DNA from 2 places in the Ensifer sp. Root31 genome. Region 2 is predicted to be linked to the other one. Evidence: riboswitches for the same ligand, from Rfam matches in the RefSeq annotation. Region 2 holds a riboswitch; the other holds the start of a gene.
What was found. A riboswitch is a leader RNA that binds a small molecule or an ion and turns the genes downstream of it on or off. The one in region 2 is predicted to bind thiamine pyrophosphate.

Region 1: another riboswitch for thiamine pyrophosphate. It lies ahead of thiB (thiamine ABC transporter substrate binding subunit); the one in region 2 lies ahead of thiO (glycine oxidase ThiO).

The regions. Positions count from the first base shown of each region.
Region 1 is NZ_LMCO01000045.1:253,226-256,680, forward strand. Features, by position in the region: gene ASD00_RS30325 (ABC-F family ATP-binding cassette domain-containing protein) at 1-434, opposite strand, end outside; gene ASD00_RS30330 (thiamine diphosphokinase) at 438-1,088, opposite strand; partial or broken gene ASD00_RS30335 (GNAT family N-acetyltransferase) at 1,175-1,658, opposite strand; TPP riboswitch at 1,793-1,910, shown strand; gene thiB (thiamine ABC transporter substrate binding subunit) at 1,960-2,988, shown strand; gene thiP (thiamine/thiamine pyrophosphate ABC transporter permease ThiP) at 3,020-3,455, shown strand, end outside.
Region 2 is NZ_LMCO01000042.1:66,092-69,546, forward strand. Features, by position in the region: gene ASD00_RS28710 (thiamine phosphate synthase) at 1-388, opposite strand, end outside; gene ASD00_RS28715 (thiazole synthase) at 385-1,158, opposite strand; gene thiS (sulfur carrier protein ThiS) at 1,161-1,358, opposite strand; gene thiO (glycine oxidase ThiO) at 1,348-2,343, opposite strand; TPP riboswitch at 2,566-2,697, opposite strand; gene ASD00_RS28730 (hypothetical protein) at 2,889-3,140, opposite strand; gene ASD00_RS28735 (hypothetical protein) at 3,139-3,414, shown strand.

The DNA.
Region 1 (3,455 bases), on a different contig from region 2:
TCGTCGAGCAGCAGGATATCCGGCTCCGGCGCCATCACCCGGGCAAGCGCTGCGCGGCGCGCCTCGCCGCCGGAAAGGCGTGCCGGGTCTTCTTCGCCGGTCAGACCCAGGTGCTGCAGTAGGTAAGCGACGCGATACGGGTCGTCGCTTGGGCCAAGGCCCGACTCGGCATAGGCCTGCACCGTGTCGTAGCCTTCGAAATCCGGTGCCTGGGGCAGGTAGCGAACGGTCGAGGACGGATGGCGGAAGACCTCGCCCGATTGCGCTTCGGCAAGACCGGCGGCGATCTTCATCAGCGTCGATTTGCCGGAACCGTTGCGCCCGACAAGGCAGATGCGATCCCCCGGCTCCACCTGCAGGTTGGCGCCGGCCAGAAGCGGCGTGCCACCGAAGGTCAGGAAGATATCGTCGAGTTTCAGAATGGGAGGCGCCAAGGCTCAGGCTCCGGAAAGGTCATAGGGGCGGGCGAGAACGATCGCCCGGCCGGTGTCGAGGGAAATGCGAAGGGGACCCTCCGCGACATTGGAAACGGTGCGCGAAGACCCGAACGGCAACGTGAAATCGGTGAGCGGATAACGCGCGTTGACGATCGTAAGCCCGATGAGATCGGTCAGTCCGAGGATCGAGAATAGGCTGCCCTTCGGCAGATCGATTTCGATCTCGCCTGCAAGCAGCGGATAGGCCTCCTCCTCACCCGAGGTCATGAACACCGGCAACCCACGTTCGGCCAGCGAAGCAGCCTGAAGCAGGTGCAGGAAGGCATGGTCGCTGCGTGATCCTCCGAGCGCGCCGGCAAAGATCAAGGCTTCGGCGCCACGCGACAGCGCCGCCTCGACAGCGATTTCGCCATCGGTCGCAGCCTTGGCGGCGGGATAGGGCTCGCGCGGGACATCGGCAAATTCCGCGAGCAGCGCCTCCTCGGTCGAATCGAAATCGCCCACCCAGACGTCGGGGGTCACGGATAGCACCCGCGCATGCCGCATGCCGCCATCGGCCGCAACGAAGCGGCTGCCTGCGAGCTGGCGCGCAAGGCGATCGGTCGGGGTCAGTGCACCGCCGAGCAGAATGGTGAAGGTGGATCGGGCCATGGCAAAGCCCATAGCGCAAAGGCACGGGCAAGGAAAAGCAAGAAAACCGAACAAGGGCGCGATCCGGCGATTTTGCGTCCTCGTTGTCAGTGATCTTCGGGCAAGGTATCGGGAAACAGCATCTCCGCATAGATCCCGGGGTTGGAATCGGGGATCTCGATGGCGCCGACCGTGCGTCGGTAGAATTCGGCCGGGCCGACGCCGCCGATGATGGCGTAACCGTAGCCTGCGTCACGCATCGCCGTCAGGCTCACGCGCAAGAGCGCCTCGCCGATCCCCGTCCGCGCATGGCCTCGTCGACGCCCGTCGGCCCGAAGAAACCGAGCGCTGTGACATCGTGGCAGGCAAAGCCGACGATCCGGTCCTCGAACACCGCGATGTGCATGCACGTCGGCGTCGATCTGAAGGCCGCCTCCGCCTCGCCCGCCCAGCCGGAGCCAAATGTCTGCTCGATCCAGGGAACAACAAGCTTCGTTCGGGTGCCATTGCGCGGTGAATGCCGATACCGTCAGCAAGCGGTGATCTCGCTTGTGCCGGCAGTGCATAAAGGCGAACGAGCATGTCAGTCATCGCAGGCTCCTTCGGCGTCTGCAAACTCTGCCGACGATTTTACCCCATGCGCCGCGGCGCGAAAATGCGGGGCGGGCGCTTTTGCCGTCCTCAAACTTCGCTTGCCATCAAACCGGCTCGGCGGTAAATCTCTACCCGCTCTAACGGGGTGCCTTCCGACCGCATGGCGGCCGAAGGCTGAGAGGCGTTGAACGCCAACCCGCGGAACCTGATCCGGCTCATACCGGCGGAGGGATTAGACGCGATCGGATCGATACGCCCTTTTCCCATGCAACATCATTTTTAGGGAGAGGTGCCTGCCATGTCCAATTCATCGCAACTCAAGGTTCTTAGCCGGCTAGCGCTTGCCGCGACGGCAGGACTTGTCTTCGCGGCCAATGCCGTTGCTGCCGACAAGACGCTGACCGTCTACACCTATGAAAGCTTCATCACCGAATGGGGGCCGGGTGCCAAGGTCGCCGAAGCTTTCGAGAAGACCTGCGAATGCAAGGTCACCTATGTCGGCGTCGCCGATGGCGTCGAGCTTCTGACCCGCCTCAAGCTCGAAGGCGCGGCCTCCAAGGCCGACATCGTGCTCGGCCTCGATACAAACCTCGTCGCCGAGGCCAAGGCCACCGGCTTCTTCGCGCCGCACGGCATCGAGCCTGCCCACGTCAAGGTACCCGGCGACTTCACCGACGACACCTTCCTTCCCTATGACTACGGCCATTTCGCCGTCGTCTACGACACCCAGACCTTGAAGACGCCGCCGAAGAGCCTGAAGGAACTGGTCGAAGGCGACGCCTCTCAGAAGATCGTCATCGAGGATCCGCGCACCTCGACGCCGGGCCTCGGTCTGCTTCTCTGGGTCAAGGCCGTCTATGGCGACGAAGCCGGCGCCGCCTGGGCCAAGCTCAAGGACAGGGTACTGACCGTAACGCCGGGCTGGTCGGAAGCCTATGGCCTCTTCACCAAGGGCGAAGCGCCGATGGTGCTTTCCTACACCACGTCGCCCGCCTACCACATGGTGGCGGAAAACACCGACCGCTACCAGGCGGCCGAATTCTCGGAAGGTCACTACATCCAGATCGAAGTTGCCGGCATGACCAAGAGCGCCAAGGAGCCGGAGCTTGCCAAGCAGTTTCTCGCCTTCATGACCGGCCCGGAGTTCCAGTCGATCATTCCGACGACCAACTGGATGATGCCGGTCGCGGCGACCAAGGAGCCGCTGCCGGAGGCTTTTAGCAAGCTGGTCAATCCGGAGAAGACTTTCCTGCTGCCGTCGGAAGAGGTGGCGGCGAACCGCAAGGCCTGGATCGACGAATGGCTGGCCGCCATTAGCAAGAACTGAGGCGCATTTGTTCGCGCCTGCCGAAAATCGCATCACGATGACCGCCGGGACTTTAAGTCTCGGCGGTATCCTGCTGTTTGTCGGCCTGGCGATTGCAGCCCTTTTGCTCCAGAGCGGTGACTTCGGCAACAGCGTGCTGTTCGATGCCTATATCTGGCGGGTAACGCGCTTCACCTTGCTGCAGGCGAGCCTTTCGACGCTGCTTTCCGTTGTTCTTGCCATCCCGATCGCACGGGCGCTTGCGCGCCGGCCGAGCTTTCCCGGCCGCGTCTGGGTTCTGCGGGTGATGGCCCTGCCGCTCGGCCTGCCCGTGCTTGTCGGCGCGCTCGGGCTGATCGAGATCTGGGGCCGGCAGGGCGCGCTCAACACCGCCCTCGCCGGCCTCGGGCTGCAGCAGCCGATCAGCATCTACGGCCTTTTCGGCATCCTGCTCGCCCACGTCTTCTTCAACATGCCGCTTATCGCAC
Region 2 (3,455 bases):
TCTTTTTGAGAACGGTCGGATAGACCGGACCCAACGCGACATAGTCGGGCGCGACTGACAGCGCCATATCGAGTTCGGCCTCGTCATGTGTGCTGACGCCGAGCTTAAGGCCGGCCCCACGGATCGCGGCCACGTCAGCTTGCGCCAGATCTTCCTGGCCGAGATGAACGAAATCGCAGCCTTCGTCGATCGCCATGCGCCAATGGTCGTTGACGACAAGTTGGCAACCGTGTCTCTCGCATATGGTTCTGGCGATGCGGATATCGCTACGGACTTCGCTATCGGGTCTTTCCTTGATGCGAAGCTGGACCAGCCTCACTCCAATTGGAACGAGGCGTTCGACCCAATTCGCGCTGTCGACAATGAGGTAGAAGGGATCGAGCTTCATGAGAAGACCGCCTTTCCGATCACCGGGGTGGAGGGGACTGCCATGTCTCTCGGTTCGAGCATGCCGGCTTCAAAAGCCAGCCGACCGGCCTCGATCGCCTTGGCAAAACCCGATGCCATCAAGGCCGGATTTCCGGCACCGGCCACCGCCGTATTCAGGAGCACGGCATCGAAACCGAGCTCCATCACCGTCGTTGCATGCGAAGGGCGGCCGATGCCCGCATCGACAATCAGAGGCACGTCCGGGAAGTGTGCGCGCATCGACCTCAAGGCGGACAGGTTTTGTGGCCCCATGGCACTGCCGATCGGAGCACACCAGGGCATCAACACGCGGCAGCCAGCCTCCAGCAGGCGCTCGGCAACGACCAGATCGTCGGTCGTATAGGGAAAGATCTCGAAGCCTTCGTTTGAAAGGATCTGTGCGGCTTCGACCAGCGCGAACACATCCGGCTGCAATGTGTCGTGATTGCCGATCACTTCGAGCTTGATCCAGTTCGTCTCGAAAACCTCGCGCGCCATCTTAGCAGTGAGCACCGCCTCCTTGGTGGTGTGGCAGCCGGCGGTGTTCGGCAGTATTTTCGTCCCGAGCTCGCGGATCAGTTCGAAAAACGCACCTCCGGCTTTGCCGCCGGCCGTCTCTCTCCTCAACGAGACCGTGATGATTTGTGTCCCTGAAGCCCGCACGGCGTCCGAAAGCACGGCTGGAGATGGATAGCCCGCTGTGCCCAGGAGCAGTCGGGAGGTGATTTCCGTGTCGTAGACTTGCAGCATGGTCAGCCACCTTTCATCGGCGAGAGAATTTCGATGCGATCATGATCGCGTAAGCGCCATCGATCGCGGTCGGCCGCGTGAACGAGTTCGCCGTTGACAGCGGTCGCCAGCCAGCTTCCTTCATAGTCGAGTGCAGCCATCAGTTCGGCGAGCGTCGAGCAGGCGACCTCGTGCTCTTCGCCATTGACGTTAAGGTTCATCATAGAACTCCGATCTGTGGTCCGGGTTGAGCAGAAGTTCGGCAACGTCGTGCGCAAGAGCCGGCGAGAGCAGGAAACCATGCCGATACATACCGTTCACGGAATAGATCGAACCGCTTTTCGTGATCCTTGGCAGATTGTCGGGGTAGGCGGGGCGAATGCCAGTTCCGGTTTCGGTGATCTGCGCTTCGCCGAAGGCCGGGTGCAGGGCGTAGGCTGCGTTTAAGAGCTCCATCAGCGACCGTGCAGTGATAGGACCGGACAATTCGCTCTCTATCATTGTTGCCCCGACCATGAAGACGCCCTGGCGGCGTGGAACGACATAGATGGGGTGTCGAGGATGCAAGAAGCGCACTGGACGCGACAGTTGAATGTCGCCGGTGCGCAGATAGAGCATCTCGCCACGCACGCCCCGCAGTGCCGCGTCATCCGGGAGCCTGGCAGGGCCTGTGCAGTCAATATGCGAATCGACACGGCGATCGACGGTGGCATCGGTCGCCTGGCCGAAATGAAAACGCACCCCCATGGCCATTAATGTGTCATGGAGTGAAGACAGCGCCTCTCTCGGATCGAGATGCGCTTCCCTCGGGAAGTGGAGTGCACGAGAAAAACGGCCGGCGAGATCGGGTTCCAGTTCGGCTATCTGGTCTGCATCAAGCCATCTGTGCCCTATGGTTCGCGCCGCGAAGCGATCGAGCTCGCGTGTATCGCGCGCGGCGGCGACGATAAGTGTCCCCTCTTGCACGACCTTGTCGGGCAGCGCCGTCTTCCACCACTCGATGGCTGTCGCGCCGACGCGTTCGACTTTCTCGTCGGCACTTTCGCGCTCACACCAGGGCGCCAGCATGCCGCCGGCAAACCAGGATGCGCCGGCGCCAATCCGTTTTGAACGTTCGAAGACGTCGACCTCAATGCCGCGTCGCGCCAGTTCGTATGCGGTGACAAGGCCGACGACACCTGCTCCGCTGATCAGCACCTGCCTCATTTGGCAGCCGTTCGAGCTGTTACCTGGCCGGAGCTGTAGGGCCATTCATCCATGCGCCGCACCGCTAACGGGCGCCGATGTTGCCGTCTATGTCCGCGGTTTGGCTCGTGTACGACATCTGAAAAGACCATTGGTCGGCTCCAACCTTGACGTTTGGAGACCCAGATCTTGGCGCTGGAAAGATAGAGACACGTCCACGCGATCGCAAAGGAGCTGTTGCAACTGCCGTCGTTCCCACCGTCCCTCCGCCAGCATGAACTGGATCAGGTTCAACGGGTCATTGCGCTGCGGTCGAAGGAGCCGATCCGCCCAGCAATATCTCAGCCCCTTGTCGGGACTCCCCTGGTGAATGAACCGAGTTGAACGGCCAATGCCGTGCTTTGTCAAGCGTTGTTGGTTCATTCCCAACGGGGCTAAAACGTCATCCGCATGCCTTAGAGCACATCTCAACGCGTATCGCGCTGAGAGGAGCAACATGAACCGGCGCATCAATGCGGCGGGCCTCGCACTCGTCTAGCGGCGGGAAGGCATCAAGGAGCATGCGTTTAGTAGAAAAGGCGCTGCAGCGTGAGTTTTGCTTTCAGGCAAGTGGAGGCATCGTCTGCCACACTACAATCAATGTCTCGAATGTTCTCAAGCGATTCCTTTCTCGCTTCTTCATTGATATCGCTCAGAGACCTTTCATGGTTGGTGCCGTCCCTGGAAGTGACAGTACACACATTTCCCAAGCACACCGTCGTGTCCGCCTGCGCGGGCGCGCCCGAGGCGATGAGAGCCACGGCGATCAACGTGCTCATGCAGTTCGACCATTTCTCCTCGGTAGGGCGCCGTCCTGCATCCATGAGAGTCCCCCGTTTTGAGTGGTTCACGGTGCAAGCCCGGTCGGAAAATGGCCAGCACCCAGTAAAAAGGAAATCCGAATGGCGCCATATCTGTGCAGAAAATTCGCTCGGCCGCGAAAGGGCGGTCAATGCAAGCAACTTCACCTCCGTCATGGTCGCGCTCGATCGCTATGGCGACATGTTTGGTCTCGATAAGTCACGCCGCCTGCTGCTCGCAGCTCGGACATGAACGTGCCGATTCGATCGCGAGGTCTGGGGACCGACGCCGGC